Regions from separate parts of the Aliihoeflea sp. genome, predicted to be linked through region 1. Evidence: predicted binding sites of a transcription regulator. Region 1 holds the regulator's gene; each other region holds the start of a gene.
The links. Region 1 encodes HrcA, which represses chaperone genes, less so after heat shock. Its sites were predicted from a motif close to GTTAGCACTCNCNNNNNGNGAGTGCTAAC; they were not measured.

Region 1 (10,226 bases):
CACCCGCGCCGCCTTCGAGGAGGCGATGCGGCTCTACCCCCCGGCCCCCTCGATCAACCGCGAGGCCATCGCCGCCGACCGCTACGAGGATCTCGAGATCGTCAAGGGCGCGCAGGTGCTCGTCATGCCGTGGACGGTCCACCGCCACCGCAAGATCTGGGACGACCCGGAAGCCTTCATCCCCGCCCGCTTCCACCCGGAAAACCGTGACTCGCTCGACCGCTACCAGTACCTCCCCTTCGGCGCCGGCCCTCGCATCTGCATCGGCGCCGCCTTCGCCATGCAGGAAGCCGTCATCGCCCTCGCCGTCCTGATGTCGCGCTACCGCTTCGACACGCTGCCCGAAACGAAACCCTGGCCGGTCCAGAAACTCACGACCCAGCCGCAAGGCGGCTTGCCGATGAAGGTGAGCCGGCGCTGATCCTCCCCCGTTCAAGGGGGAGGTGGCGCGAAGCGACGGAGGGGGCGCTATGGCTCAATTTCGTCCCTGAAACAAATTCTCCACATGCACCGGCCACCGCCGCGGCAAGACGGCAACGAGGTCGAACCGCACCGACAGCCGCCCATAATCCGGCTGGCGCGAGAGCCAGTGGTCCGCCGCCGCCTCGATCCGCCGCTGCGCCGCGACGCCCACCGCATCCATCGCGGCAACGAGATCGCGGCGCGCTTTGACCTCGACGATCGCGACCAGATCGCCGCGCCGCGCCACGATGTCGATCTCGCCCGCCTTGGTGCGAAAGTTCCGCGCCACGATCCGATAACCCTTCAGCCGCAGCGCCATCGCCGCCAGCCATTCCGACCGGTTGCCGTGCCGATAGGCGCCGAGCCTATCCATCCTGCGCGTCCCGCAATTCCACCAGCCGGCGGAACAGATCCTGCTTGGCCTGCCCCGTCATCTTCGCCGCCTCGCCGGCCGCCTTCGACGCCGGCATGTCGCGCGCCAGGTCGAGCAGCAGCCGGTCGACGTCCACCCCCTCCGCCGCAGCTTGTTCCAGCGGCGGCCCGACACAGACGACGACCTCGCCCTTCGGCGTATCGGCTTCCGCATAATGCGCCGCGAGTTCAGCCAGCGTCCCGCGCCGCGCCTCCTCGAATGTCTTGGTCAGCTCCCGCGCCACCGCCGCCGGCCGGTCGCCCAGCACGTCCAGCATGGCCTTCAGGCTCGTCGCCAGCCGGCGCGGGCTTTCGAAGAAGATCAGCGTGCCGGGAATGCGCGCGACCTCGTCGAACCGCGTGCGCCGCTGCCCGTCCTTGACCGGCAGAAATCCCGCAAAGAAGAACGCGTCCGACGGCAGCCCGGCGATCGAGAGCGCGGCGAGCGTCGACGACGCGCCGGGGATCGGCACCACGCGATGCCCGGCCTCCACCGCCTCGCCGACCAGCCGGAAACCGGGGTCCGAGACGAGCGGCGTCCCCGCATCCGAGCACAGCGCGACCGACTTTCCCTCACCGAGCGCCGCGATCAGCTTCGGCCCGGCCTCGGCCGCATTGTGCTCGTGATAGGCGACCAGCCTGCGCCTGATGCCATAGCGCTCCAGCAGGATGCGCGTCACCCGCGTGTCCTCGCAGGCAAGCACATCCGCGCCCGCCAGCGTCTCCAGCGCCCGCAGCGTGATGTCGGAGAGGTTTCCGATCGGCGTCGCGACCAGATAGAGCGCAGGCTCGGGCACCGGCGCACGCATCTGCGCCTGTCCGATCATGTAGATTCGCTCGCCCTCCGCCATCGCCATCTTCCTTTATCCGGACGCCGAAAATTCGCCGCGATCGGTGGGAACAATTTGGGCATCTGCCCGGTTCGAAGGCAGAATGCGGAGGTTTCCCCAATGCCCCTGACCATCCAGGACAGTTTCGAACCCTATTACGCCGGCAAGACCGCGCGAAACGACAATCAGCGCGCCAAATCCGCCACCACCGCGTCGAGCACGATCATCCCGTCCGCTGTGGCCCGCAGCCGCGAATTGCCGACCGGTGCGACGAGACGCTCCTCCTGGAGCACCGCGATCCGCTTCGAGGACAAGGACCGTCCGGACAACGATTCGTAGCGCACGAGGTCGATCCCCTCGGCCAGCCGCAGCCCCATCAGCAGGAACTCGTCGGCCTCCTCCTCGCGCGTCAGCCGCTCGCCGCCGGTAATGCCATGCCCGCGCGCCTCGACGCGCTCCAGCCACGCCTCGGGTAGCTTTTCGGTGAACGTCACGATCCGCTCGCCATTCTCGACGAACCGGCCATGCGCCCCCGGCCCGATGCCGACATATTCGCCATAGCGCCAGTAGATCAGATTGTGCCGGCTCTCCGCGCCCGGCCGCGCATGGTTGGAAATCTCGTAGGCCGGCAGCCCGCGCGCCGCGGTCACCTCCTGCGTCAGCTTGTAGAGGTCCGCCGCGTGGTCCGGCTCCGGCATCACGAATTTTCCCGCCTCATGCAGAAGCTGGAACCGCGTCCCGTCCTCGATGGTGAGCTGGTAGAGCGACAGATGATCGGCGGCATAGCCGATCGCCCGGTCAAGCTCCGCCGCCCACTGGTCGAGGCCCTGGTGCGGCCGCGCATAGATCAGGTCGAAGGAAAGCCGCGGGAAAATCTCGCGCGCCAGCCCGATCGCATGCAGCGCCCCCTCGACATCGTGAAGCCGTCCGAGGAACCGCAGATCGGCGTCGTTCAGCGCCTGGACGCCGAGCGAAACCCGATTGACCCCCGCCGCCCGATAACCGCGGAATCGCGCCGCCTCGACGGATGACGGATTCGCCTCCAGCGTAATCTCAATCCCGTCCGGCACGGTCCAGTAGCGCGCGACGCTCTCCAGCACCGCCCCCACCGTCTCCGGCTCCATCAGCGACGGCGTGCCGCCGCCCAGAAAGATCGAATCGACTTTTCGACCGCCCGTCCGCGCCCGCATCGTCGCCATCTCGCGATCGAACGCCGCGGCAAACCGCGCCTGATCGACCGGCTGATGGCGGACATGGGAATTGAAGTCGCAATAGGGACACTTGGCCGCGCAGAACGGCCAGTGGATATAGACGGCGAAACCCGGATCGTCGGTCATCGGCCAGTCCTGACAGGGCGCACACCCCCACCCTTGCCCTCTTCACAAGGGGGAGGGGGCATCCACGCCCCGCCTAAATTTGGCTCACCCCACAAGAGATCGCGCAACGCAGACGCCTTCCCTCCCCCTTGTGGGGGTCCGAAGGACGGGCGAGACCCGCGGCTCGCACTGAAAAGGGTGGGGGTCCCCTTCGTCAAAACAACCACTCCGTCCAACTCACCCCGCCCCCAGCATCTCGCGCGCAAACGCCTGAAACGCCCTTGCCCGGTGCGAAAGCGCCTCGTCCTGCCCTGGCTTCCAGCCATGCTTCTCCTCGGCGCTCATCTCGCCGAACGTCCGCTCGTGACCGGACGGCTGGAACATCGGATCATAGCCGAAACCACTCGTCCCGCGCGGTGGCCAGACCAGCGTTCCCTGCGCCTCGCCGCGAAAATACTCGGCATGCCCGTCCGGCCAGGCAACGCAGATCACCGAGACGAACTTGCCCTGCCGGTCCTGCGGCATATGCGCGTTTTTCTGGTCGAGCAGCTTCTGCGTGCGCTCCATCGCCACCTGAAAGTCGCGCGTGCCGTCGGCAAGCTCGGCCCAATTCGCCGTATAGACGCCCGGATCGCCGCCCAGCGCATCGACCATCAGGCCCGAATCGTCCGACAGCGCCGGCAGCCCGGTCGCGCTCGCCGCCGCATGCGCCTTGATGTAGGCGTTCTCCTCGAACGTCGTCCCGGTCTCGTCAGGCTCGGGCAGGCCATATTCGGCCGCCGACTTCGCCTCGAAGCCGAACGGCGCGATCAGGTCGGCGATCTCCGCCAGCTTGCCCTTGTTGTGGCTCGCCACCACGATCTTGCGGTCGTCCAGAGTGCGCATTCAAAGTCCCCAGATCTTCGGATTGGCGATTTCCAGCGAATTGCCCGCCGGATCGCGAAAATAGATGGAGCGTCCGCCCGATGGTTCGTCCGGCTTCGACGACGGCCACCGGAAATCGGCCTCGATGGCAACGCCGTGCGTTTCCAGATGCCCCTTCCAGCGCTCGATCTCGTCCTCGGTGCCGGCAAAACACAGATGTCCCGCACCGCTCGCGCCATGCGGCGGAACGGGAAGCCTGGCATCAGGTGCCGGCGGCTTCACCGTCTGCGCGGGATCGAACAGCAAAAGCACGCCGGTGCCGCACTTGAAGAACACGTGCCGCCCGTCGACCTTGGCGATGCGTTGCAGGCCCATCACGTTGCGGTAGAAGGCTTCGGCCGCGTCGAGGTCGTCGACATACAGCGCGGATTCGAGGATCGATGTCGGCGTCATCGCGAGACACCCCGCATCAAAGGCTGCGCCCTACGTTGCCCCCCTCTGTCCTGCCGGACATCTCCCCCGCGAGGGGGGAGATCAGCCAATCGCACACCTGGTCGCGCGTGATCTCCCCCCATGCGGGGGAGATGTCCGGCAGGACAGAGGGGGGCAACGTAGGGCGCAACCATCGACAAACCTACCCCATCGCCATCTTCTGCAAATCCACCAGCCTTGCGATGCCCTTCTTCGCCAGCCCCATCAACTGCGCGAACTCCGCCTCCGAAAACGGCTCGCTTTCCGCCGTTCCCTGGATTTCGACGATCCCGCCGCGCCCGGTCATGACGAAATTCGCGTCCGTGTCGGCCGCCGAATCCTCCGGATAGTCGAGGTCGATCACCGGCACGCCATTGTAGATGCCGCACGAGATCGCCGCGACATGGTCCTTCAGCACCTTGGAAACCTGCACCATCTGGCGCGCTTCCATCCAGCGCAGGCATTCGTGCAGCGCGACGAAGCCGCCGGTGATGCCCGCGGTGCGGGTGCCGCCATCGGCCTGGATGACGTCGCAATCGACCGTGATCTGCACCTCGCCCAGCGCCTGCAGGTCGACGACGGCTCTCAGGCTTCGCCCGATCAGGCGCTGGATTTCCAGCGTGCGGCCACCCTGCTTGCCGGCCGAGGCCTCGCGGCGCATCCGGTCGCCCGTCGCGCGCGGCAGCATGCCGTATTCGGCCGTTACCCAGCCCTTGCCGGAATTGCGCAGCCATCCCGGCACGCGCTCTTCGAGGCTCGCTGTGCACAGCACGTGCGTATCGCCGAACTTCACGAGACACGAGCCCTCGGCATGTTTGGAGACGCCGCATTCGAAGGAGATCGCCCGCATTTCGTCGGGCTGGCGCTTGGATGGCCGCATGGGTCGGGGCTCTTTTCGTTCGGTTGAGGTTCGTCCCCCGTCTAGCGCCACCGGGATGACGAGGCAAAGGAAAACCGGCCGCCGCGATGGATCACCAGTTCCGCACCGGGCGCAAATGCCTATATTCAGAGGTAGAATGCTTGAAGATCGCGATTGAATGAACCCTTTGACCGACCTGACGCTGACCAATCTGGACGCGCGCTCGCGCGAAATCTTCCGGCTGATCGTCGACAACTACCTGCGCGAGGGCGAACCGCTCGGCTCGCGCAACCTGTCGCGCCTGCTGCCAAGCTCGCTGTCGCCGGCGACCGTGCGCAACGTCATGTCCGATCTCGAGCATCTGGGTCTCATCTACGCGCCGCACGTCTCGGCGGGACGTCTACCGACGCAGGCCGGCCTGCGCTTCTTCGTCGACGCTTTCATGGAACTGGGCGACCTGACCACCGAAGAGCGCCGCCAGATCGAGGCGCAGGTGCGCGCGTCGGGCTCCGGCCAGACGCTGGAGCACATCCTCACCGACGCCAGCCAGATGCTCTCCGGCCTGTCGCGTGGCGCCGGCCTCGTCATGACCGCAAAGAGCGAGGTGCCGCTGAAGCATATCGAGTTCATCCGGCTCGAACCGACCAGGGCGCTCGCCGTCATGGTCAGCCAGAACGGCGACGTGGAAAATCGCGTCGTCGATCTCCCGGCCGGCGTCACCTCCTCGCAGCTCGTCGAGGCGTCGAACTTCCTCAACGCCCACATTCGCGGCCGGACCCTGGCCGAGGCGAAGGCGGAGATCGGACGGCTGAAGGAAGAGACGCGCACCGCCCTCGACACGCTGTCGCAGGACCTCGTGGAACGCGGGCTGGCGGTCTGGGCAGGCGAGGGCTCGGGGCTTCAGGCCCGGCTCATCGTGCGCGGCCATGCCAACCTCCTGGAGAACGTTACCGCCCAGGCCGATCTCGAACTCCTGCGCCATCTCTTCGAGGACCTCGAAACCAAGGACGGGATGCTGCAGCTTCTCGACCTGGCCGAGGAAGGACCGGGCGTTCGCATCTTCATCGGCTCGGAAAACAAGCTCTTTTCGCTCTCCGGTTCCTCGCTCGTCGTCGCGCCCTATCGCGACAAGGACGCCCGCGTCATCGGCGCGCTCGGCGTCATCGGCCCGACCCGGCTGAACTATGCCCGCATCGTTCCGATGGTCGACTACACCGCCCAGATCATCACCCGCATGCTCGGCTGAAATCTCGCCGACACGCTTCCATCACGGCATGACGCAGCGGAATATTCTTTCGCGCGACCCGTTGGCGAAGGGCGATTCAGAAAGGGTTAAGTCAAATTTTACTACAATTGATCGTTTCGTGGCCGGGAACGCTGTGTTCCGGAACCAACCCGCCCCGAAGGCGGTTCTTCTCCTGCAAACGAGGTTGTGAGTCATGTCTGCAAGGAAGCGAATTGAGATGAGAGAGGCAGAACTTTCCACCGTGATCGTCAAGGAACTGGGCTCGGAAACGAACCGCAGGTTTCTCAATCGCATGCCCGGCCTGCGCGCCGAGCACGCGCTGCCGCAAAACCTGCGCAGCCTGCTCGAGCGTCTCGACGACGTCGAAGACGGCCCGCGCACCTACAGGCACTGAAGGGTCCAGCCTCGTTGCAACAAAAAAGGCGGCCGGATGGCCGCCTTTTTGCTGTTCAGCAAAATCTTATGCCGCCGAGCTTTCGGGGCGTGCGCCCGGACGGCCCGTCGGGCGTGCCGGCTTCTTCTTCATCGGCAGCAGGCCTTCGCGCTGCGCCTGCTTGCGGGCGAGCTTGCGCGAGCGGCGCACGGCTTCCGCCTTCTGGCGGGCGCGCTTTTCCGACGGCTTCTCATAGGACCGGCGCGCCTTCATCTCGCGGAAGATGCCCTCGCGCTGCATTTTCTTCTTCAGCGCGCGAAGCGCCTGCTCGACATTGTTTTCACGTACGACGACCTGCAATGTGATCCTGTCCTTTCTCGAATTGAAATGGCATCGAACACCGCCGGAAGCGGGCCGATGCAGCGAATTTTGCCGGAAGGAACCGACCGAACACCCCTGCGCCGCCGGGCGGCATGATTGCGGGACAATGGCCCGAAGCAGGGGCGGGATGACCTCTATATAGGCTCTTTTCGCCAAAAGGCAAAACCGGATCACTCCGCCCTTCTGGACTCCGGCCCGCCAAGGCTTTAGGCGAAGCGCACTGTAAATCGCCTCGGAAATCCTGCAGCCATGACGACCAGCCCGACCCTCATCGCCCCGTCCGTCCTCTCGGCCGATTTCTCGAAGCTCGGCGACGAGGTCGAAGCCGTCGTCAAGGCAGGCGCGGACTGGATTCACCTTGACGTGATGGACGGCCATTTCGTGCCCAACATCACCTTCGGACCGCAGATCATCAAGTCGATCCGAAACCGCACTGACAAGGTGTTCGACTGCCATTTGATGATCGCGCCGACCGACCAGTACCTCGCCGCCTTCGCCGATGCGGGCTGCGACATCATAACCGTCCACGCCGAGGCCGGCCCCCATCTCGACCGCTCGCTTCAGGCGATCAAAAACCTCGGCAAGAAGGCCGGCGTCTCGCTCAATCCCTCGACCCCGGAGAACGTCATCGAATACGTTCTCGACCGGCTCGACCTCGTCCTCCTGATGACCGTCAACCCCGGCTTCGGCGGCCAGGCCTTCATCCCCGCCGTCGTTGAGAAGGTCGCGCGCATCAAGGCGATGATCGGGAACAGGCCGATCGACATCGAGATCGACGGCGGCGTGACGCCGGAGACGGCGCCGCTGGTCGCGAAGGCCGGTGCGAACGTCCTCGTTGCCGGCTCGGCGGTCTTCAAGGGCAACTCGGTCGAGAGCTATGCGAAGAATATCGCGGCAATCCGCGATGCGTCGGACGGCGCGCGCGGACTGATCGCCTGAACTTATCCGCGCCTCGCTGGAAACTGCGCGTTTTCGCCCGAAACCTCCGATCAACGGCTGGTTTCCAGCGAATTTTAGGCAATTTTTACCGCGAAACTTCAGCTTTCGTTAAGGTTTCGGCCGGGTTTTAACCCCGCATTAACACATCGGCGAACTTATCCGCGTATTGCTCTGGACAAAGCCTCATCGTTCGGAGTGAACGCAAGTGCAGACCGCCAACCGAGCAGCATTCGCCGATCGCGTCGGCTGGGTCGATGCCGCCAAGGGCATCTGCATCGTCTTCGTCGTGATGATGCATTCGACGCTCGGCGTCGGCAAGGCGATGCACGATCATGGCTGGCTACACTATGTCGTCGAGTTCGCTCGGCCGTTCCGGATGCCCGATTTCTTCCTGATTTCCGGCCTCTTCCTCGGCCTCGTCATCGACCGGCCCTGGATGCGCTTTCTCGACCGCAAGGTCGTCCATTTCGTCTATTTCTACGTGCTCTGGCTGACCATCCAGTTCGCCTTCAAAGCGCCGGGGATCGCGATGGAGGAGGGCGCCGCAGCGCCGCTGCACCACTATCTTCTGGCCTTCGTCGAGCCCTTCGGAACGCTCTGGTTCATCTACATCCTGCCGATCTTCTTCGTCGTCACTCGCCTCGTGAAGAACCTGCCGGTGGCGCTCGTTTTCGCCGCTGCGGCGGCGCTGGAAATCCTGCCGATCGAGACCGGGTGGATGTTGGCCGACGAGTTCGCCTCGCGCTTCGTCTACTTCTTCGCCGGCTACGCCTTCGCCGCCAACATCTTCCGCATCGCCGCCTGGCTGCAGGCCCGGCCGGTCGTGGCGCTGGCGATTCTGGCGCTGTGGGCGCCGGTCAATGGCTGGCTGGTCTTCACCCCTGCGCCGGCGCATCTGGCGCATCTCCTGACGGCGGAGATCGACCAGTCCGGCGCGACGCACGGCCTTGCCGAATTGCCCTTCGTCTCGCTCATCCTCGGCCTTGCCGGCGCGCTGGCGGTGGTCGCGGTCGCGGCGCTGGTCGCCGAAAGACCGTGGAGCCGCTGGCTTTCCTGGCTCGGCGCGCATTCGATCGTGATCTACCTCGCCTTTTTCCTGCCGATGGCGATTTCGCGCGCGGTGCTGATCCGCACCGGGCTCGACACCGGCACGATCTCCGCCCTCGTCACCGTCGCCGGCATCGTCGGTCCGGTCATGCTCTACGGCCTGATCCAGATGACGGGCTACGGCCGCTTCCTGTTCGAGCGGCCCGACTGGGCGCGGATCGACGGCCGGCGCGGCGCGGAAGGCCGCATGGTCGCGGCGGAGTAAGTTTCTGATCTTTCGCAAGAAAAAGGCGAGCCGCGCGGCTCGCCTTTTTCGTTTCAGCTATGCGCGAAGATGTCTTCTTCCGGCCAGCCCATCAGATCGAGCTTGGCCCGCGTCGGCAGGAAGGTGAAGCACGCTTCGGCCTCTGCCATCCGGTTCTCGCGGCGCAGGCGCTCCAGCAGCTTTTCGCGCAACTGGTGAAGATAGAGAACGTCCGAGGCGGCGTAGTCGAGTTGCTCGGGCGAAAGCTGCGTCGCGCCCCAGTCGGAGGATTGCTGCTGCTTCGACAGGGAGATGCCGAGCAACTCGTTGCAGACGTCCTTGAGGCCGTGGCGATCCGTATAGGTGCGCGTCAGGCGCGAGGCGATCTTGGTGCAGAAGACCTGTTCGGCCAGGGCGCCGAAGGCGTTGTAGAGAACCGCGATGTCGAAACGGCCATAGTGGAAGAGCTTGGTCTTCTGCGAATCATTGATGAGCGCGACGATGTTCGGCGCCTCTTTCTGTCCGGGCGCGATCTGCACCACGTCGGCCGTGCCGTCGCCCGGCGAAAGCTGGACGACGCAGAGCCGGTCGCGATGGGGATTGAGGCCCAGCGTCTCGGTGTCGATGGCGACGGCGAGACCGCGATAATTGTCGAGATTGGGCAAATCGCCCTTATGGAAGCGAACGGTCATCGAGTTCAAGCCTTGGAAAGAGCGTCGAGGATGCGCGCCCAGGAGCGCTGGCCCTTGGCGAATGAGGTGAGGTTGTATTTCTCGTTCGGCG
Region 2 (10,226 bases), on a different contig from region 1:
TTACTGTGGCTCGCGGGCATGGTGGTGTTCGCGCTTCCCTCAGTAACAGCGTTCATCGCAGGTGCCGGGTTCGTCCTATCCTCGACCGCCGTCATAATGTCCACCTTGCAGGAACGCGGGGAGATCGGCAGCCTGGAGGGACAGAAATCCGTCTCGATCCTGCTGTTCGAGGATCTGCTGATCGTACCCTTGCTGGCGGTCGTGGCCTTCCTGTCGCCTGTCGGACAAGGCGAGAATGGGCTCGGCGCGGCAGCACTGGCCTTGGCCGGGCTGTTGGCGCTGCTTGTGGCTGGGCGTTGGCTGCTCGGTCCACTCTTTTCACTTCTGGCGCGTGCGCGTGCACGCGAGGTGCTGAGCGCCGGGGCGCTGCTTGTGGTGCTGGGTGCCGCACTGTTGATGGAGACGGTGGGTTTGTCGATGGCTATGGGGGCCTTTCTGGCCGGCGTACTGCTCTCCAGCTCCAGCTATCGCCACCAGATCGAAAGCGATATCGAGCCGTTCAAAGGCCTTTTGATGGGGCTGTTCTTTCTGGCCGTCGGCATGTCGTTGGACCTCGGCGTCATCGCTGCGGAATGGCCGTTCCTGCTCGCCATTTTGGTGGCTTATGTGCTGGTCAAGGCAGTTGCCATCTATGCCACGGCGCGGGCCTTTGGCGGGGCCAACCTGGTGGCGTTGCGCCGCACCGTCATGTTTGCGCAAGGGGGCGAGTTTGCCTTCGTCCTCTATACGGCCGCAGTTGCAGGCGGGGTCATCGATGCGCGGGAAAATGCAATCTTCTCGACAGTCGTGATCCTGTCCATGGCGATCACGCCGCTGATCATAATCGCCGCCGACAGGCTGTTGCGCGACCCCGGTTCCGCGCTGGATGGCGTGGATCCGGCAAGCGGGCTGCGTGGGCAGGTTCTGGTGATCGGCTTCGGGCGGTTTGGTCAGATCGCCCTGCAGATGCTGCTGGCGCGGGGAGCGCAGGTGTCGGTGATCGACAACAACCCCGACCGTATCCGAGAGGCTGCGCGCTTTGGCTTCAAGGTCTTTTACGGCGATGGCACGCGATTGGACATTCTGCGCAACTCGGGTGCTGCGCAGGCGCAGGTGGTCCTGATCTGTGTCGATGATCGCCGCGCCGTCAGTAGCATTGTCGATCAGGTACAGCACGAATTTCCGAGTGCGGCAGTGCTGGCACGCAGCTACGATCGGGGCCATTCGATGGAACTGATCCGCGCGGGAGTGGACTTTGAAGTTCGTGAGACAGTGGAATCGGCGCTGCTGATGGGGGCCGAGGGGTTACGCCGCCTTGGCTGGGATGAGGTCACAGTAACCGAGGCACTGGAAGATGTCCGCGGTCGCGATATGCAACGCCTGGCCGAACAGGTGCAGGGCGATATCATGTCTGGGCGGGACAAGATGCTCACCACGCCAGTGCCCGAGCCTTTGACCCCCGCACAACCAGTGCAAAGAAAAGGAGATGCGTTCTAGACGAAGCGATCTTTGTTTGCAGATCCGCGCCTGGCGGGTTGGAAGACATACCCCCGCCTCGACAAGCCCTCATGAACTCTGCAACCGGGATCGGGTGGTTGGGCGAACATCGGCTCTTTGAGTTTCTCCGCCGAAACCGGACCGTCAGCAGTCGGCCCCCGTTGCGACGGAAATCGATTTCCGATCGGTCGGTAACGCCGCTGGTTTCGAACTTCGGCAATGGGGTGGATTCCTGCCCGACCGCTTCTGAGCAGTGGACCTGGGAAAGCTGTCATTCAGGGGGCACACACACATCGACGGTACAGTGCGCCCTCTTCTTGACGAGTGAGACTCTGTGTTAGGCCCGCGCCTAGCGGAGACAAACAAGCCGGCAGATCGTTAGGCAGGAGCGATCGATTGGTGTTATGGCATTTCGTCGGCAGGCACTCCAGGGCTCTGCCGATTGAGGGCACAGATCATACCCTAGCCCCAACCAAAGGAGGACAGCATGTCTTCCACGCATCTTTTCATCACAAGACGGTCAGCTCGCCGATACGCTGCTCACGGAATTCCGGTCACAAGCTTCCGCGGGGAGTTTTGACCACGAGGCTGCTGGAGTGGACCCCGTTTCACCGGACAGTCGGCGGTTGGGTTTAGGCACTGAGGCGCAGGAATTCGCGCGGTGAGTCGCCGTAACCAAGGGGACAGACGGCCGATCAAATGTCTACAGGAAATCCGTGGCTGTCAGCACATAGGAACTTCGGCGACCATGCGAATAGGCCTCGCGCGCCACGCCGTGAATCGACTTGCGCGCGGCATCGAACGCCGTCAGGCAATCTGCTTCCGACGGGGCCGCCCTGCCCGGCCTCGCCAGCGCGCCGGCCTCGACGAAGAACGGCACTTCGAACATGCCGTCATGACCGATGAAGCGAACCGCGTTGCGCGTGTCGTCGAAGCTGCGGCTGCAGTTAGGAAATTCTAGGGTCACTGCGGCGCTCCTCGTCCACATCAATGCCCCTTGCAGATATGAATGAACCTATCGCGAAGCAAGGAAAAACCGAATTTAACTTATACGTCCGATGAAACTCTTAAAGCAACTTCAGAAATCCTGTGTTTTCAACAATGAGACCGACCAATTTTCTCGATCCGATATTTTGGAAATGGACGGAAATATTTTTGGCACTCCTATCTTTCGAGTGCCAAGAGCGCTACATAGACGCAGTGGTCGCCCTATGAGCCGGCCGCGGAAAGAACCCAATGAAATTCCGCCCACTCCACGACCGCGTCGTCATTCGACGCGCGGATAGCGAACTCAAATCCAGGGGCGGCATCATCATTCCCGACACTGCGAAGGAAAAGCCGCAAGAGGGCGAAGTGATCGCCGTCGGTCCCGGGAGCCGGGACGAGAGCGGCAAGTTGGTCTCACTAGAGGTCAGGGCCGGCGACCTCATCCTGTTCGGTAAATGGTCCGGAACCGAGGTGAAGATCGACCGCGAGGATCTCCTGATCATGAAGGAGAGCGACATCATGGGCATCATCGAGGAGACCGAGGCGGCCGGCAAGATGGCCGCCTGAACGGACTCTCCGAGCCTCCACCCGCAAGACCCAACTGGACGAACACCATGCCCGCCAAGGAAATTAAATTCGCCACCGATGCGCGCGACCGCATGCTGCGCGGCGTCGAACTGCTCAACAACGCCGTCAAAGTCACGCTCGGGCCGAAGGGGCGCAACGTCCTCATCGACAAGGCCTACGGCGCGCCGCGCATCACTAAGGACGGTGTCACCGTCGCCAAGGAGATCGAACTTTCCGACAAGTTCGAAAACATGGGCGCGCAGATGGTTCGCGAAGTCGCCTCCAAGACTAACGACATTGCCGGCGACGGCACCACGACTGCGACAGTTCTCGCCGCGTCGATCCTGCGCGAGGGCGCTAAGCTGGTCGCTGCCGGCATGAACCCGATGGATCTGAAGCGCGGCATCGACCTCGGCGTAGTGGCCGTCGTCAAGGAAATCCAGGCGCGCGCCAAGAAGGTCAAGTCCTCGGAAGAGATCGCTCAGGTCGGCACTATCGCGGCAAACGGCGACGTCGCGGTCGGCGAGATGATCGCCAGGGCGATGAAGAAGGTCGGGAACGAAGGCGTCGTCACCGTCGAGGAAGCCAAGACCGCCGAAACCGAACTCGAGGTCGTCGAGGGCATGCAGTTCGACCGCGGCTATCTCTCGCCCTATTTCATCACCAATGCCGAGAAGATGCGCGTGGAATTGGATGATCCCTACATTCTCATCCACGAGAAGAAACTCGACAACCTTCAGGCGATCCTGCCGATCCTCGAAGCGGTGGTGCAGAGCGGCAAGCCGCTGCTCATTATCTCCGAGGACGTCGAAGGCGAGTCGCTGGCCACGCTCGTCGTCAACAAGTTGCGCGGCGGCCTGAAGGTCGCGGCCGTCAAGGCACCCGGCTTTGGCGACCGCCGCAAGGCTATGCTGGAAGACATCGCCGTGCTCACCGCCGGCCAGATGATCTCCGAGGATCTAGGTATCAAGCTGGAGAGTGTCGCCGTCACCATGCTCGGCCGCGCCAAGCGCGTTGTGATCGAGAAGGATACAACCACGATCATCGACGGCGGCGGCGATAAGGCCACCATCGCCTCGCGCGTGCGCCAGATCAAGGCGCAGATCGAGGAGACAACCTCGGACTACGACAAGGAGAAGCTCCAGGAGCGCCTGGCGAAGCTCGCCGGCGGCGTCGCGGTGATCCGTGTGGGCGGCGCGACCGAGACCGAGGTCAAAGAGAAGAAGGACCGCATCGACGACGCACTCAATGCAACTCGCGCGGCGGTCGAGGAGGGCATCGTGCCAGGCGGTGGCGTGGCACTGCTGCGCGCCAGGTCCGCACTTGCAGCCTTGGCGGGCGGCAATGCCGATGTGGATGCAGGCATCTCCATCGTGCTAAGGGCGCTCGAAGCGCCAGTCAGGCAGATCGCCGAGAATGCTGGGGTCGAGGGTTCGGTCGTCGTGGGTAAGCTTACGGACAGCAAGGACCGCAATCAGGGCTTCGACGCGCAGACCGAAACCTATGTCGACATGATTAAGGCCGGCATCGTCGATCCCGCCAAGGTGGTTCGCACCGCCTTGCAGGACGCTGGCTCGATCGCGGCTCTTCTGATCACCGCCGAGGCGATGATCGCCAACATACCGCCTAAGGATGCGCCCGCGGCCGGCAATGGCGGCAGCGGCATGGGCTACTGAGCGGTGCCGAACCCCTCGGCCTTCGCGGCCGCCAACGGACCTTCAACAGCACTCAGCAAGGAGCACGTCAATGGCCATGCAGAACAGCAGCAAGAAATCCATGTCCCAGCGCTGGGACGATTACCAGCCGACGAAATCGACGCTCGTCTGGGCGTGCATCGGCGCGGTCGCCGCCGCGATCATCGTTGGCTTCAGCTGGGGCGGCTGGGTGACCGGAGGCACGTCACGCACGGCGGCGACGACCGCAGGCGATGTCGCGCGCGGCGAACTGGCGTCGGCCATCTGCGTCGAACGCTTCAACGCTGAGCCGGATGCCGAGCCGCGACTTGTCGAGTTCAAGGCGATCACGGACGGCTTCAAGAAGCGCCAGTTTATTGAGGCGGGGGGATGGGCGACAATGCCAGGGCAGACAACCCCCGACCGGCGCGGCGCAGAAGGATGTTCGACCGCTCTTGCCGCGTAAGACTGGCGCGACCTGAAACGGCAGTCGCCGGGACGAATTTCCCGGCGAGCCTCACTTCCAACCTTCAAGGAAGACCGATGATTACCTTCACGAAGAAGGCCGACACCCCGCCGAGGCCCAAGGACGACGAGGAGAACCGGTTCGAGCAGATCCGCAAAACGGCACGGGAACGGCATCAGAAGTCCGACACCGACGGTGCCCGCCGCCGCGACAGGCAGACAGCCGAAGACAACCGATTGATCTGATTGGCACGCGCTCTTTCCGCAACGCAAGGTGAATGCGGCCGCCATCTGTCGCGTCGGACGGTTGGCTTTCCTACCTGTCGCGAAACAGCGTCAAACGGATTGACTAGGTGACCGACTCATAACTCCGCAACCATATGCGGATTGATGCGAGTTGGACCGAAGCGAGGAAGTTGTCGTCGCGCTTGTCGTATCGGGTGGCGATGGCGCGGAAGTGTTTGAGTTTGTTGAAGAACCGTTCGACCGCGTTGCGCTGGCGGTAGACCCATGCGCTGAACGGGAAGGTTTTGACGCGGTTTGGCATGGATCGGATGTTGGCCCATGCGCCGCGTTCGGCCATTGCTGCGCGAAGCGCGTCGCCGTCATAGGCGCGGTCGGCAAGAAGGATGTGCCCGGCCTCCAGCGTTTCGAACATGTCGGCGGCCGAGCGGCCGTCGTGAGCCTGGCCCTCGGTCAGTTTCAGCCGGATCGGACGTCCTTCGGCATCGACCAGCGCATGGATCTTAGTGGTCAAGCCGCCGCGCGAGCGACCCATGCAACGGGATCGCTCGTCTTTTTTTGGCCGTTGGCGGCGTGCTGGTGGACGCGGATCGAAGACGAGTCGATCATCTGCACGTCGCCGTCGTAAGCGGCTGATACGGCTTCAAGAATACCCAGTGGCCGGCTCGGCGCCACCGGTTGAACCGGTTGACGCAGGTCGTGTAGGGACCGTAGCGCGCCGGAATGTCAGCCCAAGGCGCTCCCGTGCGCAGCCGCCAGAAGATGCCGTTCAGAACCTTGCGGTCATCGGCGCGCGGCACACCGCGCACCTTCGTCGGAAGCAGCGGCTGGATCACCGACCACTCGAAATCCGTCAGATCGAAACGCGCCATAAACACCTCCTGTCGATTGCAGGAAGGGAATCACACCGCAGAGCCCTTGGGAATCTCGTTTATGGGTATGTCACCTAGTCTTCCATCACGAGCAGATCGCCTGGCGCGAAGCTCACGGTCACGAGGTCGCCCGGCTCGGGCGGCGGGGCGGAGGGGCTGTTGAAGGTGTCGAGCGAGACAGTGCCGGTGCCGACTGCCACGCGCACGCGGATCACCGAGCCGAGGAACGACACGTCGCGAATCGTGCCGGACAGATGCGCGCCGCGCGCCTCGTCGCGGCCGAGCGTCACGGATTCAGGGCGCAGTGCCAGCGTGATCGCGTCGCCCGCCTGCCGGTCGGCAAGGCGATAGCCCAGCGAAACGGTGCCGTCGCCGATCGAAACGGTGCCCGCTGCCGGGTCGACCACACGGCCTTCGAGCGTGCTGAGCGTACCGACGAACGACGCGACGAAGCGCGTCGTCGGCCGGTTGTAGATCTCGAACGGCGTGCCGACCTGGTCGGCGCGGCCCTCGTTCATGACCACGATGCGGTCCGACATGGAGAGCGCTTCTTCCTGGTCGTGCGTGACGTAGATCGTCGTGATGCCGAGTTTTTTCTGGATGGCGCGGATTTCCTCGCGCAGCGACACGCGGATCTTGGCGTCGAGCGCGGAGAGCGGCTCGTCGAGGAGCAGCACCTGCGGGCGCACGGCGAGCGCGCGGGCGAGCGCTACGCGCTGCTGCTGACCGCCGGAAAGCTGGAACGGAAAGCGCTCGGCCAGGTGCGGCAGCTTGATGATCTCGAGCATTTCCGCCACGCGCGCATCGATCTCGGCCTTCGGCCGCCCGGCGACCTTCAACCCGAAGCCCACATTTTGCGCGACGGTCATGTTGGGAAACAGCGCATAGGCCTGGAACACCATGCCGATATTGCGCTGGTTGGGCTTGAGGTTCACCACGTCGCGCCCGTCGATGCGGATTACGCCCGATGTCGGCTGCTCGAAGCCGGCGACCATGCGCAGCGTCGTCGTCTTGCCGCAGCCGGAGGGGCCGAGGAACGAGACGAACTCGCCTTTCTCGACGGCAAGGTCGAAATCCTTGACGACGCGGGTGCCGCCAAAATCCTTTTGAAGGTTGGCGATTTCGAGAAAGCTCATCGGCGGGCCATCGTGTGTTTCTGGAAGCGGGTGACAAGCTGGATCAGGCCCATGCATGCCCAGGTGATCGCGAACGCGATGACCGCGAGGGCGGCGGGCTCGTAGGCGCGGTTGGCGCCGATGAGCTGGAGATAGGGGCCGAAGGCGGGTCGGTTCAAAAGTGCGGCGAGCACGAATTCGCCGATCACGATGGCGAAGGTCAGGAACGCGCCGGACAGGACGGCGATGAGGACATTCGGCAGGATCACGCGCCACATGATCGTCAGCCATCCGGCGCCCAGACTCTCGGCCGCCTCGGTCAGCGTGCGCACGTCGATGGCGCGAAGGCCCGTATCGACCGCGCGGTACATGTAGGGCAGCGACAGCGTCATGTAGCCGAACATCAAGAGCAGGTTCGTGCCCGCCGCGGTGCCCGTCAGCGGCAGCCAGGACGAGGTGTTGTAGAGGCGGATATAGCCGAACACGATGACGATCGGCGGTATCACGAGCGGCAGGAGCGTGACGAATTCGATGAAGGGCCGCCAGTGCGGCAGCTTCAGGCGTATCCAGTAGGCGGTCGGCACGATCAGCACCACGCCGGCGATGATCGTCGCCACCGCCATCATCACCGAATAGCCGAACGTCGCCTGAAAGCGCGGATCGGCGAGCACCGCCCAATAGGCGTCGAGCGAATATTCGCCGCGCCGCATCTTCAGCGAGAATTCGACGGTGCCGATCAGCGGCAGGGCGAAATAGGCGATGCCGAGAATGAGAAAGAGCCAGGACCAGAAGCGGTTCGCCTTCATTTGATCCACCGCTCCGCGCGGCTGCGCAGCCAGATATAGACGAAGTTGGCGATGCCGGTGATGACGATCATGCCGAAGGCGAGCGCGTAGCCAAGATGCGGATCCTGCAGCACGTCGCCGCGGATTTGCGCAAAGAGCAGGATCGGCACGATCGAGAGCGACGAGCCGGTGAGCGCATAGGCTGTGGCGACGGCGCCAAAGGCGTTGGCGAAGAGCAGCGCGAAGGTGCCGAGCAGCGTCGGCCAAAGGATCGGCAGCGCCACCATGCGCCAATACTGGAAGCGCGAGGCGCCGAGGATAGCGGCCGCTTCGCCCCATTCGCGCTTCAGCCCGTCGAGTGCCGGCGTCACGATCAGGATCATCAGCGGGATCTGGAAGAAGAGATAGGTGAGCGTGAGGCCCGAAAAGGACAGGATGTTGAAGCCCATGCCGTAAATGTTGATGCCGAACCAATCGCGCAGGATGAGCGTCACGAGGCCGAGCCGGCCGAAGGTCGCCAGAAACGCAAAGGCGAGCGGGACACCGGCGAAATTGGAGGCGACGCCGGAGAAGGTCACGAGCGGCGAGCGTATCCACGACGGCAGCCCGCCGATCGTGATGGCCACCGCCATCAGGAAGCCGATCAGGCAGCCGAGAAAGGCCGAGGCGAAGGAGATGCGGATCGAGATCCAGTAGGCCGACATGATCGACGGCTGGAAGAGGTTCGCGATGTTGTCGAGCGTGAACTCACCCGCCGGATTGCGGAACGCGCCGGTGATGATCTGCAGCGTCGGCAGGATCAGGAACAGGAGCGCGAAGGCGAGGAACGGCACGACGCCGAGCCACGCCAGCGACAGCGAGCGCCGGGCGGGTTGGGGGGCGGGAACGTGGGGGATGTCGGTCATGAGGAACTCATCTGGCGAACCGCAATGAGAAAACAGGCAAGGGTTTGAAGCGCTTTCGTTTAGTCGCAACCCCCTCTGGCCTGCCGGCCATCTCCCCCTCAAGGAGGGAGATCACGCGCGCCGCCGACACCGCCGGCACCCTGGCCGTTTGATCTGGGTGACGACGAGACTGATCTCCCCCCTTGAGGGGGAGATGGCCGGCAGGCCAGAGGGGGGTGCCTAGCGGTGCGTTCGCCATGAGAGAGTATGCACCCGGCCGAAGGGCCGGCCGGGTGCAGGTCACATCACTACTGAACGTTCGCGCCGACGGTGGAATCCCACCCGGACGTGATCACGTTCTTGGCCGCTTCCTGCTCTTCGAGAGTAGGGAAATAGGCCTTCTCGTAGGATTCAGCCGGCGGCAGGGCGTCGAGCAGTTCCTGCGGGATGACGCCGCGTTCGACCATGTCGTTGAAGCGGATCGGGTGGCAGTAGCCCTTCAGCCAGCCGAGTTGGCCTTCGTCGGAATAAAGATATTCCATCCAAAGCTTGGCGGCGTTCGGGTGCGGCGCATAGGCGCTGATCGCCTGCACGTAGACGCCGGCGAGGACGCCGGTCGCCGGCACGACGACTTCCACCGGCGGGTTGCCGTTGAGCGCGTCGCGGCCCGAAAGGGCGTTGTAGTCCCACCAGATGACGATCGGCGTCGCGCCCTGCGCGAGCGTGCCCGACTTGCCGATGGTGGGCACGAAATTGCCCTTTTCGTTGAGCTGCTTGAAGAAGTCGAGGCCGGCCGTGCCGGAGGCTTCGCCCGCATCGGCGCCGGTCGCCATGCCGGCGGCCTGCACGCCCAGGATCGCCTGGTTCGACGCGCGCGGGTCGCCCGCGAGCGCGATGGAGTTGGCGTATTCGTCCTTGAGGAGGTCCGCCCAGTCGGCCGGCACGTTCTCGACGATGTCGGTGTTCACCGCGAACGAAAGCACGCCGTAATAGTCGCCATACCAGTGGCCGTCGGCATCCTTGACGTTTTCGGGGATCGAATCCCAGGTCGAGACCTTGTAGGGCATCAGAAGCCCTTCTTCCTGCGCCTGTGGGCCGAACGCGAAGCCGACGTCGAGCACGTCGGGGGCCTGCGGGCCCTTGTTGTCCTTGTTGGCGC
Region 3 (10,226 bases), on a different contig from region 1:
TCGCCTTCATATTCGGGAATCGACAGCGCGGCGACGCCGAGCGTCAGGCTCCAGTCGCCGGAAAACCAGCCCGGCTGCGCGAGCGACGGCGTCGCCAGCATGGTCGAGAAGCAAAGAACGGCACCGGCAACTGCAAATTTCGACATTCTCATCTCCTCGACACACGCGTCACGCGCACAATCGCCCATGCCCGCTACGAAGCACCTTCTCAAGTAAACAAATGTTTAGAGCGCGGCGAAGTGGAGCGCGGCGTCGAGTTCACCCACGGGCTGTGCCTTTTCCATCACGGCGCGCGCCTCCGCCTCGTCGCGCTTCATCTGCGCGGTCAGCGCGTCGAGCCCGTCGAACTTCTCCTCGCCGCGCAACCGGGCGAAGAAGCCGACCTGGCAAGTCTCGCCGTAAAGATCGCCGGAAAAATCGAACAGAAACGTCTCGAGCAGCGGCGCGCCGTTCTCGGCAACGGTCGGCCGCCGGCCGAAGCTCGCAACGCCATCATGGAGCGCGCCGTCTGCACGCTTCATTCGCACCGCGTAGATGCCGTGGGCCAGATGCACATCCGGCGAAAGCACCATGTTCGCGGTCGGGTAGCCGAGCGTGCGGCCGAGCTTCTCGCCGCCGACGACTTCCGCCTCCACCGCGAAGCGGTAGCCGAGCAGCCCGGCCGCCTCCGCCACCTCGCCCTCGGCCAGCAATTCGCGGATGCGGCTCGACGAGACGATCTCCGCCCCCTCGTCGCGAAAGGCGTCGACCAGCGTCACGCCGAAGCCGTGGCGTCCGCCCGCCTCCATCAGGTATGCAGGACCGCCGCCTCGGTTCTTGCCGAAATGAAAGTCGAAGCCGGTCACCGCATGGGCGATGCCGAGCCGTCCCACGAGGATCGTCGCGACGAATTCTTCGGCGGACAACTCCGCCAAATCCCTGTCGAAACGCTGCTCGACCATGCCGTCGAAGCCGCAGGCTGCCAGAAGGCGCGCCTTCATCGCCGACGAGGTCAGGCGAAAGAGAGGGATGTCGGGACGGAAGAGCGTGCGTGGATGCGGGTCAAAGGTCAGCACCAGCGCCGGCGCGCCAAGCCGCCGCGCTTCCTCCTGCGCCCGGTCGAGCACCGCGCGGTGGCCGCGATGGACACCGTCGAAATTGCCGATCGCGACGACGGCGCCGCGCAGGCGTTCAGGCAGCGCATCGCTTCCGCAGATATGGGCGAAATCGCCGGGCATGGAGCCTAGGGTCACCTAACGAAGTCGTGGGATAGAAGCCACCGGCGCATAGCCGTGGCTGTCGAGGAAGGTCGCGAGGCGCGCCACATCCGGGGCGCCATCGGCATCGTATTCGCGGGCGTGGATGCCGGCGGTGACGAACAATATGTCGATGTCGTTCGACACCGCACCCTTGACGTCGGTCATCACGCCGTCGCCGATCGCCAGCACGTCGCGCGGCTTGACCTGCCGGCCGAGCGCCTGCGCGGCGAGGATCAGCGCTGCGACGTAGATCGGCTGGTGCGGCTTGCCGGCGACGAAGGAGCGGCCGCCAAGCTGCGCGTAGTCGCGGGCGAGCGCGCCGGCGCACCAGACCAGCTTGTCGCCGCGCTCCACCACGATGTCGGGATTGGCGCAGATGAAAGGCAGGTCGCGCGAGCGGAAACGGCGCAGCATTTCCGCATAATCCTCGGGCGTTTCGCTCTCGTCGTCGAACATGCCGGTGCACACGACGCCGGAAGCCTCCTGCTCCTCGACCAGTTCGACGTCGAGCCCGTCATAGAGCGACAGGTCGCGGTCGAGGCCGAGATGGAAGATGCGGCGCGGGCCTTCAGCGATCAGATCGCGCGTCACGTCGCCGGAGGTCACCAGATAGTCCCAGCAGTCGCGCGGCACGCCGATCGCGGCGAGCTGGTCTTCCACGTCGTCGCGAACGCGCGGCGAATTGGTGATGAGGATGACGATCTTGCCCTTCTGGCGCGCGCGCTTCAGTGCCGCGCAGGCATCCGGAAAGGGGTCGACGCCATTGTGGACCACGCCCCAGACATCGCTCAAAATGACGGAATAGCCGTCGGCGAGGTCGTCCAGCGTGTCGATCAGATTGGGCATTTCAGGCTCGTCAGCGCGATTGGAGATGGTCCCGCATCTAGCGGAACGCCGCCCTCGAGTCATCCGCTTTCATGTCGCCTCGATGCCGTAACGTGTCACGATCTCGGGCTGGATCAGCTTTGCGTGGACCGCGAGCAGCAGAAGCTGCGCGTCCATCCCCTCGCCCGCTTCCAGCGCCTTTTCCACCCGCGCCTCGATCGCCTTCAGCCGTTCGCCGCCATGCACGGCCTCGAACGCGTTGGCGCCCATCACCGAATAGCCGAACATTTCCGCGACGGCCGGATAGGCTTCGGGCATCTCGTCGATGCCGTGGTCCTTCATCAGATTGACGATGGTCATCTTGACGCCCTCGGGCACCAGCGCGGGATGCAGGTCGACGCCGCGCAGCGCCGCGTCGAGCTGGCGCAGGTCGGACGAGCGGCCGAACATTCCGAAAAAGCCGAAGGAGGATCGTCTTCGCGTTGCCAGCTTCTTGACTCCCGTTTGCGGCGGGCCTATCTCACCGGCCAGTTGGCACTCACCTGATGGGAGTGCTAACGAAGTCCGGTTCTCCGGACGGAGGGAACCCCTACCATCATCCGTATCGAGGATCAAAGTCACATGACACAGTCGACGTTCCGCCCGCTCCACGACCGCGTGGTTGTCCGCCGGGTCGATTCCGAGGAAAAGACCAAGGGCGGCATCATCATCCCGGACACCGCCAAGGAAAAGCCGCAGGAAGGCGAAGTCATCGCCGTCGGCTCGGGCGCCCGTGACGAAGCCGGCAAACTCGTTCCGCTGGACGTCAAGCATGGCGACCGCGTGCTGTTCGGCAAGTGGTCCGGCACCGAAGTCAAGCTCAACGGCGAAGACCTTCTGATCATGAAGGAAGCCGACATCATGGGCATCATCGGCTGATAGCCGGTCCCGTCCAACCATCCACTCATTCAAAGGGCTCTTGAGCCCGGGAGCAAAGACAAATGGCTTCAAAAGAAGTTAAGTTCGGCCGCGACGCCCGCGAGCGCATGCTGCGCGGCGTCGATATTCTCGCCAATGCGGTGAAGGTCACGCTCGGCCCCAAGGGCCGCAACGTCGTCATCGACAAGTCGTTCGGCGCACCGCGCATCACCAAGGACGGCGTCACCGTCGCCAAGGAGATCGAGCTCGAGGACAAGTTCGAGAACATGGGCGCCCAGATGGTGCGCGAAGTGGCCTCGAAGACCAACGACATCGCCGGCGACGGCACCACGACCGCGACCGTTCTCGCCCAGTCGATCGTCCAGGAAGGCGCCAAGGCAGTTGCCGCCGGCATGAACCCGATGGACCTGAAGCGCGGCATCGATCTGGCCGTTTCGGAAGTCGTCAAGAACCTCGTTTCGTCGGCCGCCAAGATCAACACCTCGGCTGAAGTCGCCCAGGTCGGCACCATCTCCGCCAATGGCGAGAAGGAAATCGGCGAGATGATCGCCGAGGCCATGCAGAAGGTCGGCAACGAAGGCGTCATCACCGTCGAGGAAGCCAAGACCGCCGAGACCGAACTCGAAGTCGTCGAAGGCATGCAGTTCGACCGCGGCTACCTGTCGCCCTACTTCGTGACCAACCCGGAAAAGATGGTCGCCGAGCTCGAGGACGCCTACATCCTCCTGCACGAGAAGAAGCTGTCGAACCTACAGGCGCTGCTGCCGGTCCTTGAAGCCGTCGTCCAGTCGTCCAAGCCCCTCGTCATCATCTCGGAAGACGTCGAAGGCGAGGCGCTCGCCACGCTCGTCGTCAACAAGCTGCGCGGTGGCCTCAAGATCGCTGCCGTCAAGGCTCCCGGCTTCGGTGACCGTCGCAAGGCCATGCTCGAGGACATCGCCGTCCTCACCGGCGGCCAGGTGATCTCGGAAGACCTCGGCATCAAGCTCGAGAATGTCGGCCTCGACATGCTCGGCCGCGCCAAGAAGGTGTCCATCACCAAGGAAAACACGACGATCGTCGACGGTGCCGGCCAGAAGTCGGAAATCGAAGGCCGCGTCGCGCAGATCAAGGCGCAGATCGAAGAGACCTCTTCGGACTACGACCGCGAGAAGCTGCAGGAGCGTCTTGCCAAGCTGGCCGGCGGCGTCGCCGTCATCCGCGTCGGTGGCTCGACGGAAGTCGAAGTCAAGGAGAAGAAGGACCGCGTCGACGACGCCCTCAACGCGACCCGCGCGGCCGTTGAAGAAGGCATCGTTCCCGGCGGCGGCACCGCCCTCCTGCGCGCTTCCAAGCTGATCACCGCCAAGGGCGAGAACGCCGATCAGGAAGCCGGCATCAACATCGTGCGCCGCGCACTGCAGGCTCCGGCCCGCCAGATCGCGACCAACGCTGGTGCGGAAGCCTCGATCGTTGCAGGCAAGATCTTCGACAACGGTTCGGAGACCTACGGCTACAACGCCCAGACCGGCGAATATGGCGACATGATCCAGATGGGCATCGTCGACCCGGTCAAGGTCGTGCGCACCGCTCTGCAGGACGCAGCCTCGGTTGCCGGCCTTCTCGTGACCACCGAGGCGATGATCGCCGAGGCTCCGAAGAAGGAATCGGCCGGCGGCATGCCGGGCGGAATGCCCGGTGGCATGGGCGGCATGGGCGGCATGGACTTCTAGGAGGTCCTCCTCCCTACTTGATTGGAAAGGGCGTCCCTCGGGGCGCCCTTTTCGCATTTGTGATCGCGCATTCCTGCAACCAAAGGTCACAACCGGCGTTCCTCTCGCGCCCGACAATTCGTCGGTGTTTCCAAGGAGATGACGATGGTGAACAAGGATCAGGTCAAGGGCGCCGCCAAGCAGACCACGGGCGCCGTGAAGGAAGCCGCCGGCAAGGCGACGGGCTCGACGAAGACCGAGATGAAGGGCAAGGCCGAGAAGACCGCCGGCAAGGTCCAGAAGGAAGTCGGCAACGCGCGCGAACGCGCAAAGTAAGACGCCTCCGCATTCGAATTGACGGGCGCCCCCGCGGCGCCCTTTTTCGAGCCCTCTTGCCAGTCATGCCCCGGCGGGGCACCAAGCGGCATGACCGCATCCCTTCTCCCCGCATGACCGGCGAACTCGCCGCCCTTTGGGCGCTCGCCGTCTCGGCCTTCACCTCCGCCACGCTCCTGCCCGGCACGTCGGAGGCCGTGCTCGCCGGCCTGCACGCCGCCCGCGCCGCCGATCCGCTCGCCCTCCTCGCCGTCGCCAGCCTCGCCAACACGCTCGGCTCCTGCATCAACTGGCTCCTCGGCCGCCTCGTCACCCGGTTCCGCGACCGTCGCTGGTTCCCGGCTTCCCCATCCCAGATCGCGCGCGCCGAAGGTTGGTATGCGCGCTATGGCCTCTGGTCGCTGTTCCTGTCCTGGGTCCCGATCATCGGCGATCCGCTGACCGTCGTCGCCGGCATATTGCGCGTCCCCTTGCTCGTCTTCCTCGTCATCGTCGGCCTCGCCAAGACCGCACGCTACGCCTTCGTCCTCGGCCTCGCCTCGCTTCTTTGAACTCCGCCTGCGATGCCCCATATGCCAACCAACCGAGGGAGCATTGAATGACCGAAACCCGTTCCGAGACCGACACGTTTGGCGCAATCGACGTGCCCGCAGACCGCTATTGGGGCGCGCAGACGCAGCGCTCCATCGAGAATTTCCGCATCGGCACCGAGAAGATGCCACTGCCGCTCGTCCACGCGCTCGGCCTCGTCAAGCGCGCTGCCGCCGAGACGAACCTCGCGCTCGGCATTCTCGACGCGGAGCGCGCGGGGAAGATCGTCGAGGCCGCGCAGGAGGTCGTCGACGGCAGGCTCGACGACAATTTCCCGCTCGTCGTCTGGCAGACCGGCTCGGGCACGCAGTCCAACATGAACGCCAATGAGGTGATCGCCAACCGCGCCATCGAGTTGATGGGCGGTCAGATGGGCTCGAAAAAGCCGATCCATCCCAACGACCACGTCAATATGAGCCAGTCGTCCAACGACACCTTCCCGACCGCGATCCACATCGCGATCGTGCGCGAGGCGCATGCGACGCTCCTGCCCGGCCTCGACCACCTGATCTCCGCCCTGCAGGAAAAGGCCGCCGCCTTCGCCGACATCATCAAGATCGGCCGCACCCACACGCAGGACGCCACGCCGCTCACCCTCGGCCAGGAATTTTCCGGCTATGTCGCGGCCCTCGTCGCCGGCCGGCGCCGGATCGTGGAAAGCCTGCACGACGTCCACGCGCTGGCGCAGGGCGGCACCGCCGTCGGCACCGGCCTCAACGCGCCCGCCGGCTTCGACCAGGGCTTTGCCGCCCGCGTCGCCGAATTGACCGGACTGCCCTTCCGCACGGCCGAAAACAAGTTCGAGGCGCTGGCGAGCCACGGCGCGGCCGTCCATTTCCACGGCAGCCTCGCCGCCCTCGCCGCCGATCTCTTCAAGATCGCCAACGACATCCGCTTCCTCGGCTCCGGCCCGCGCTCCGGTCTCGGCGAGCTCCTCCTGCCCGAAAACGAGCCCGGCTCCTCGATCATGCCCGGCAAGGTCAACCCGACCCAGGCCGAGGCGCTGACCATGGTCGCCACGCAGATCATGGGCAACCAGACCATCGTCGGCATGGCTGCCAGCCAGGGCCATTTCGAGCTCAACGTCTTCAAACCCGTCATCGCCAATGCCGTCCTCCAGTCCGTCCGCCTTGCCGGCGACGCCACGCGCTCCTTCGCCGACAACTGCATCGCCGGCATCGAAGCGAACGAGGAACGCATCTCGGAGCTCGTCCAGAAATCGCTGATGCTGGTCACAGCGCTCGCACCGACCATCGGATATGATGCCGCTGCGAAGATCGCCAAGACCGCGCACAAGAACGGCTCGACGTTGCGCGAGGAAGCCATCGCTAGCGGGCATGTCACCGCTGAGGATTATGACCGCATCGTGCGGCCGGAGAACATGATCCACCCGGGGTGAACGGGAAAACCCTTGTTGACCGGTGAACACCCTCCCCCACATCGTTCACCAATCCTGAACGTAGTGTCGCGTGCGGGACGGCTCGCACAATTGCATGGGCGCAAGTAGATAGGGGACATCTACTCCTCCTCCCAAGGGTTTCAAACCGCCATGACCAACGACGCCGTCCTTCTCTTCGCCCGCATCCTTCTGGTTGCGCTCTTCCTCATTTCCGGTTTCGGCATGCTCACCGCGCCGGGCGGCTTTGCCGGCTATATGGGCTCGCTCGGCCTGCCCGCGCCGATGCTCGTCACCTGGCTCATCATCGCGCTCAAGGTGCTCGGCGGCATCGCCATCGTCGTCGGCTTCAAGACGCGCTATGTCGCCTATGCCTTCGCGCTCTTCTGCGTCGCCACCGCCCTTCTCGGCCACATGGACTTCGCCGACCAGAACCAGTTCAACAACTTCTTCAAGAACCTCGCCATGGCCGGCGGCTTCCTCGCCCTCTCGGTCTCGGGTCCCGGCTCGGTCTCCGTCGCCGCCCGCGCGTAAGTTTTCAAACAGCGATCTCCAGTCGCCAAAGGCGGGCTCCGGCCCGCCTTTTCATTTGCGGTGCAAGCCCCCCTCTCCGTCTCGGGCTTCGCCCGAGCCACCTCTCCCCCGATGGGGGCGAGGAAAACCAGGCTAAAAAGCGTCATCGCTGCCGTCGTTTCCTCGCCCCCTCTGGGGGAGAGGTGCCGAGCGCCAGCGAGGCGGAGAGGGGGAGCGCTGCCGTCGGCCAGCATTCCCCGACACTTGCCGCCTTCGTTCCTATCGGTTACGACACGGCGCGCCCGTTCCGGGCGCTTTTCCAATCATCGCAGGCGGATTTCAGACATGGTCGACAAGGCGGAAAAAATGAAGGCGCGGCTTCCGCGAGGCTTCGTCGACCGCCATGCCGACGACATCCGCGCCGTCGACGCCATGACCGCCAAAATCCGCGAGGTCTACGAGCTCTACGGCTTCGATCCGGTCGAGCAGCCGATGATCGAATATACCGACGCGCTCGGCAAATTCCTGCCCGACCAGGACCGCCCGAACGAGGGTGTCTTCTCGTTCCAGGACGATGACGAGCAGTGGCTGTCTCTGCGCTACGACCTCACCGCCCCCCTCGCCCGCTTCGTCGCCGAGAACTTCGAGCGCCTGCCCAAACCCTATCGCTCCTACCGCTCCGGCTGGGTCTTCCGCAACGAAAAGCCCGGCCCGGGACGGTTCCGGCAATTCATGCAGTTCGACGCGGATATCGTCGGCACGCCGGGCGTCGCGGCGGATGCCGAGATGGCGATGATGATGGCCGATACGCTCGAAGCCGTCGGCATCAAGCGCGGGGACTACGTGATCCGGGTGAACAACCGCAAGGTGCTGGACGGAGTTCTGGAGGCAATCGGCCTCGGCGGCGACGAGAATGCCGGACGCAGGCTCGGCGTGCTGCGCGCGATTGATAAGCTGGACAAGTTCGGTCCTGAAGGGGTTCGTGCGCTGCTTGGTAAAGGCCGCATGGATGAGAGCGGTGATTTTACGAAGGGCGCAGGGCTGACTGACGAGCAGCAATCCATCGTCATGACAGCAACGGCCGAAGCTTACGATCTGTCCGATATAAAGAGCGCCGGCGACCGAGATCTCTCCGACATGGAATTCGCTAACGACGGAGCACTCTTTTACGACAACGTTACGAGTGCAAAAATCACGTGGAGCGCTGCACATAACGAAACAACGCGGCAGGGAGCCCAAGAGCTGCTGACAATTGCAGAACTTTGCGAAGCAGCAGGATATGGATCGAACCGCATCAAGATCGACCCCTCCGTCGTCCGCGGCCTCGAATACTACACCGGCCCCGTCTACGAAGCCGAACTCACCTTCGACGTCACCAACGAAGACGGCCAGGTCGTACGCTTCGGCTCCGTCGCCGGCGGCGGACGTTATGACGGCCTCGTCTCGCGCTTTCGCGGCGAACCGGTTCCGGCGACCGGCTTTTCCATCGGCGTCTCGCGACTTGTCACGGCGCTGAAGAATCTCGGCAAGCTTGACACCGCAAACGTTCTCGCGCCGGTCGTCGTCCTCGTCATGGACAAGGACACTGAATCCCTCGGCCGCTACCAGAAGATGGTCGCAGACCTGCGCGCGGCGGGCATCCGCTCCGAAATGTATCTCGGCGGCGCGGGCATGAAGGCGCAGATGAAGTACGCCGACCGGCGCGGCGCACCCTGCGTCGTGATCCAGGGCGGCGACGAGCGCGCGGCGGGCGAAGTCCAGATCAAGGATCTGATCGCCGGCGCCAAGGCCGCCGAAGGCATCACCGACAACACCGAATGGCGCGAAAGTCGCCCGGCGCAGTTTTCCGTGCCGGAGAGCGGGCTGATCGAGGCCGTGCGTCGGGTGCTCGAGGCGCAGAAGGCGGATCGGGACGGCGCGGAATGACGAGGGTTTTCGTTTCGTCGCGCCCCCCTCTGCCCTGCCGGGCATCTCCCTCGCGGGTGGGGAGATTAGGCTCGTCATCGACACCGCGTGATCTCCCCCCATGCGGGGGAGATGTCCGGCAGGACAGAGGGGGGCGCCGTAGAGCGCCGACCTCGCCAAACGCAGCGGCAATCCAATGACCTCCCGCATTCCCCAGATCGCCGACGACATCCGCGCCATCTTCGACGCGCGCGGCGCCGGCATGGTCGACGTCGCCATTCTCCAACCGGCCGACCCCTTCCTCGACATGGCCGGCGAGGACCTTCGCCGGCGCATCTTCCTCACCGAAAACGAGACCGGTGCGGCGCTCTGCCTGCGGCCCGAATTCACCATCCCCGTCTGCATCGACCACATCGCGTCGAAGGCCGGGACGCCGCGCCGCTACGCCTATCTCGGCGAGGTGTTCCGCCAGCGGCGCGAGGGCGGCAACGAGTTCTTCCAGGCCGGCATCGAGGATCTCGGCGAGACCGACATCGCCCGCGCCGATGCGCGCTCCATCGCCGACGCCCATGCGCTTCTGGCCGGCGTGCTCCCAGACCACGACCTCACGATCACCATCGGCGACCAGCGCGTCTTCGAGGCGGTGCTGGCCGCGCTCGGCCTGCCGCGCGGCTGGCAAAAGCGCCTCGCCCGCGCCTTCGGCTCCAAGGAGATGCTGGACGCCGCGCTCGACGACCTCGCCAACCCGTCGCGCAAGCTGACGCTCGACGAGCCCGTCGCCTCGCTCATCGCCGAGGGCGACCGCGACGCGCT

Region 2: the regulator HrcA is predicted to act here: its motif matches at 2,631-2,659, upstream of ACT6QU_RS18250 (co-chaperone GroES).
Region 3: the regulator HrcA is predicted to act here: its motif matches at 2,594-2,622, upstream of groES (co-chaperone GroES).

The regions. Positions count from the first base shown of each region.
Region 1 is NZ_JBQVMV010000005.1:25,142-35,367, forward strand. Features, by position in the region: gene ACT6QU_RS08375 (cytochrome P450) at 1-421, shown strand, start outside; gene ACT6QU_RS08380 (YraN family protein) at 476-835, opposite strand; gene rsmI (16S rRNA (cytidine(1402)-2'-O)-methyltransferase) at 828-1,724, opposite strand; gene hemW (radical SAM family heme chaperone HemW) at 1,889-3,040, opposite strand; gene rdgB (RdgB/HAM1 family non-canonical purine NTP pyrophosphatase) at 3,257-3,904, opposite strand; gene ACT6QU_RS08400 (VOC family protein) at 3,905-4,336, opposite strand; gene rph (ribonuclease PH) at 4,518-5,234, opposite strand; gene hrcA (heat-inducible transcriptional repressor HrcA) at 5,392-6,459, shown strand; gene ACT6QU_RS08415 (hypothetical protein) at 6,677-6,853, shown strand; gene rpsU (30S ribosomal protein S21) at 6,920-7,192, opposite strand; gene rpe (ribulose-phosphate 3-epimerase) at 7,463-8,152, shown strand; gene ACT6QU_RS08430 (acyltransferase family protein) at 8,358-9,464, shown strand; gene ACT6QU_RS08435 (ribonuclease D) at 9,518-10,135, opposite strand; gene ACT6QU_RS08440 (M20/M25/M40 family metallo-hydrolase) at 10,141-10,226, opposite strand, start outside.
Region 2 is NZ_JBQVMV010000025.1:3,604-13,829, reverse strand. Features, by position in the region: gene ACT6QU_RS18260 (monovalent cation:proton antiporter-2 (CPA2) family protein) at 1-1,476, shown strand, start outside; gene ACT6QU_RS18255 (DUF1488 domain-containing protein) at 2,180-2,443, opposite strand; gene ACT6QU_RS18250 (co-chaperone GroES) at 2,713-3,030, shown strand; gene groL (chaperonin GroEL) at 3,078-4,706, shown strand; gene ACT6QU_RS18240 (hypothetical protein) at 4,777-5,169, shown strand; gene ACT6QU_RS18235 (hypothetical protein) at 5,247-5,414, shown strand; partial or broken gene ACT6QU_RS18230 (IS5 family transposase) at 5,518-6,283, opposite strand; gene ACT6QU_RS18225 (ABC transporter ATP-binding protein) at 6,358-7,419, opposite strand; gene ACT6QU_RS18220 (ABC transporter permease) at 7,416-8,204, opposite strand; gene ACT6QU_RS18215 (ABC transporter permease) at 8,201-9,088, opposite strand; gene ACT6QU_RS18210 (ABC transporter substrate-binding protein) at 9,376-10,226, opposite strand, start outside.
Region 3 is NZ_JBQVMV010000012.1:20,493-30,718, reverse strand. Features, by position in the region: gene ACT6QU_RS13665 (MipA/OmpV family protein) at 1-146, opposite strand, end outside; gene ACT6QU_RS13660 (bifunctional riboflavin kinase/FAD synthetase) at 225-1,217, opposite strand; gene ACT6QU_RS13655 (TIGR01459 family HAD-type hydrolase) at 1,233-2,084, opposite strand; gene ACT6QU_RS13650 (hypothetical protein) at 2,154-2,513, opposite strand; gene groES (co-chaperone GroES) at 2,685-2,981, shown strand; gene groL (chaperonin GroEL) at 3,044-4,693, shown strand; gene ACT6QU_RS13635 (CsbD family protein) at 4,838-5,008, shown strand; gene ACT6QU_RS13630 (YqaA family protein) at 5,122-5,559, shown strand; gene fumC (class II fumarate hydratase) at 5,607-6,998, shown strand; gene ACT6QU_RS13620 (DoxX family protein) at 7,149-7,529, shown strand; gene hisS (histidine--tRNA ligase) at 7,854-9,434, shown strand; gene ACT6QU_RS13610 (ATP phosphoribosyltransferase regulatory subunit) at 9,610-10,226, shown strand, end outside.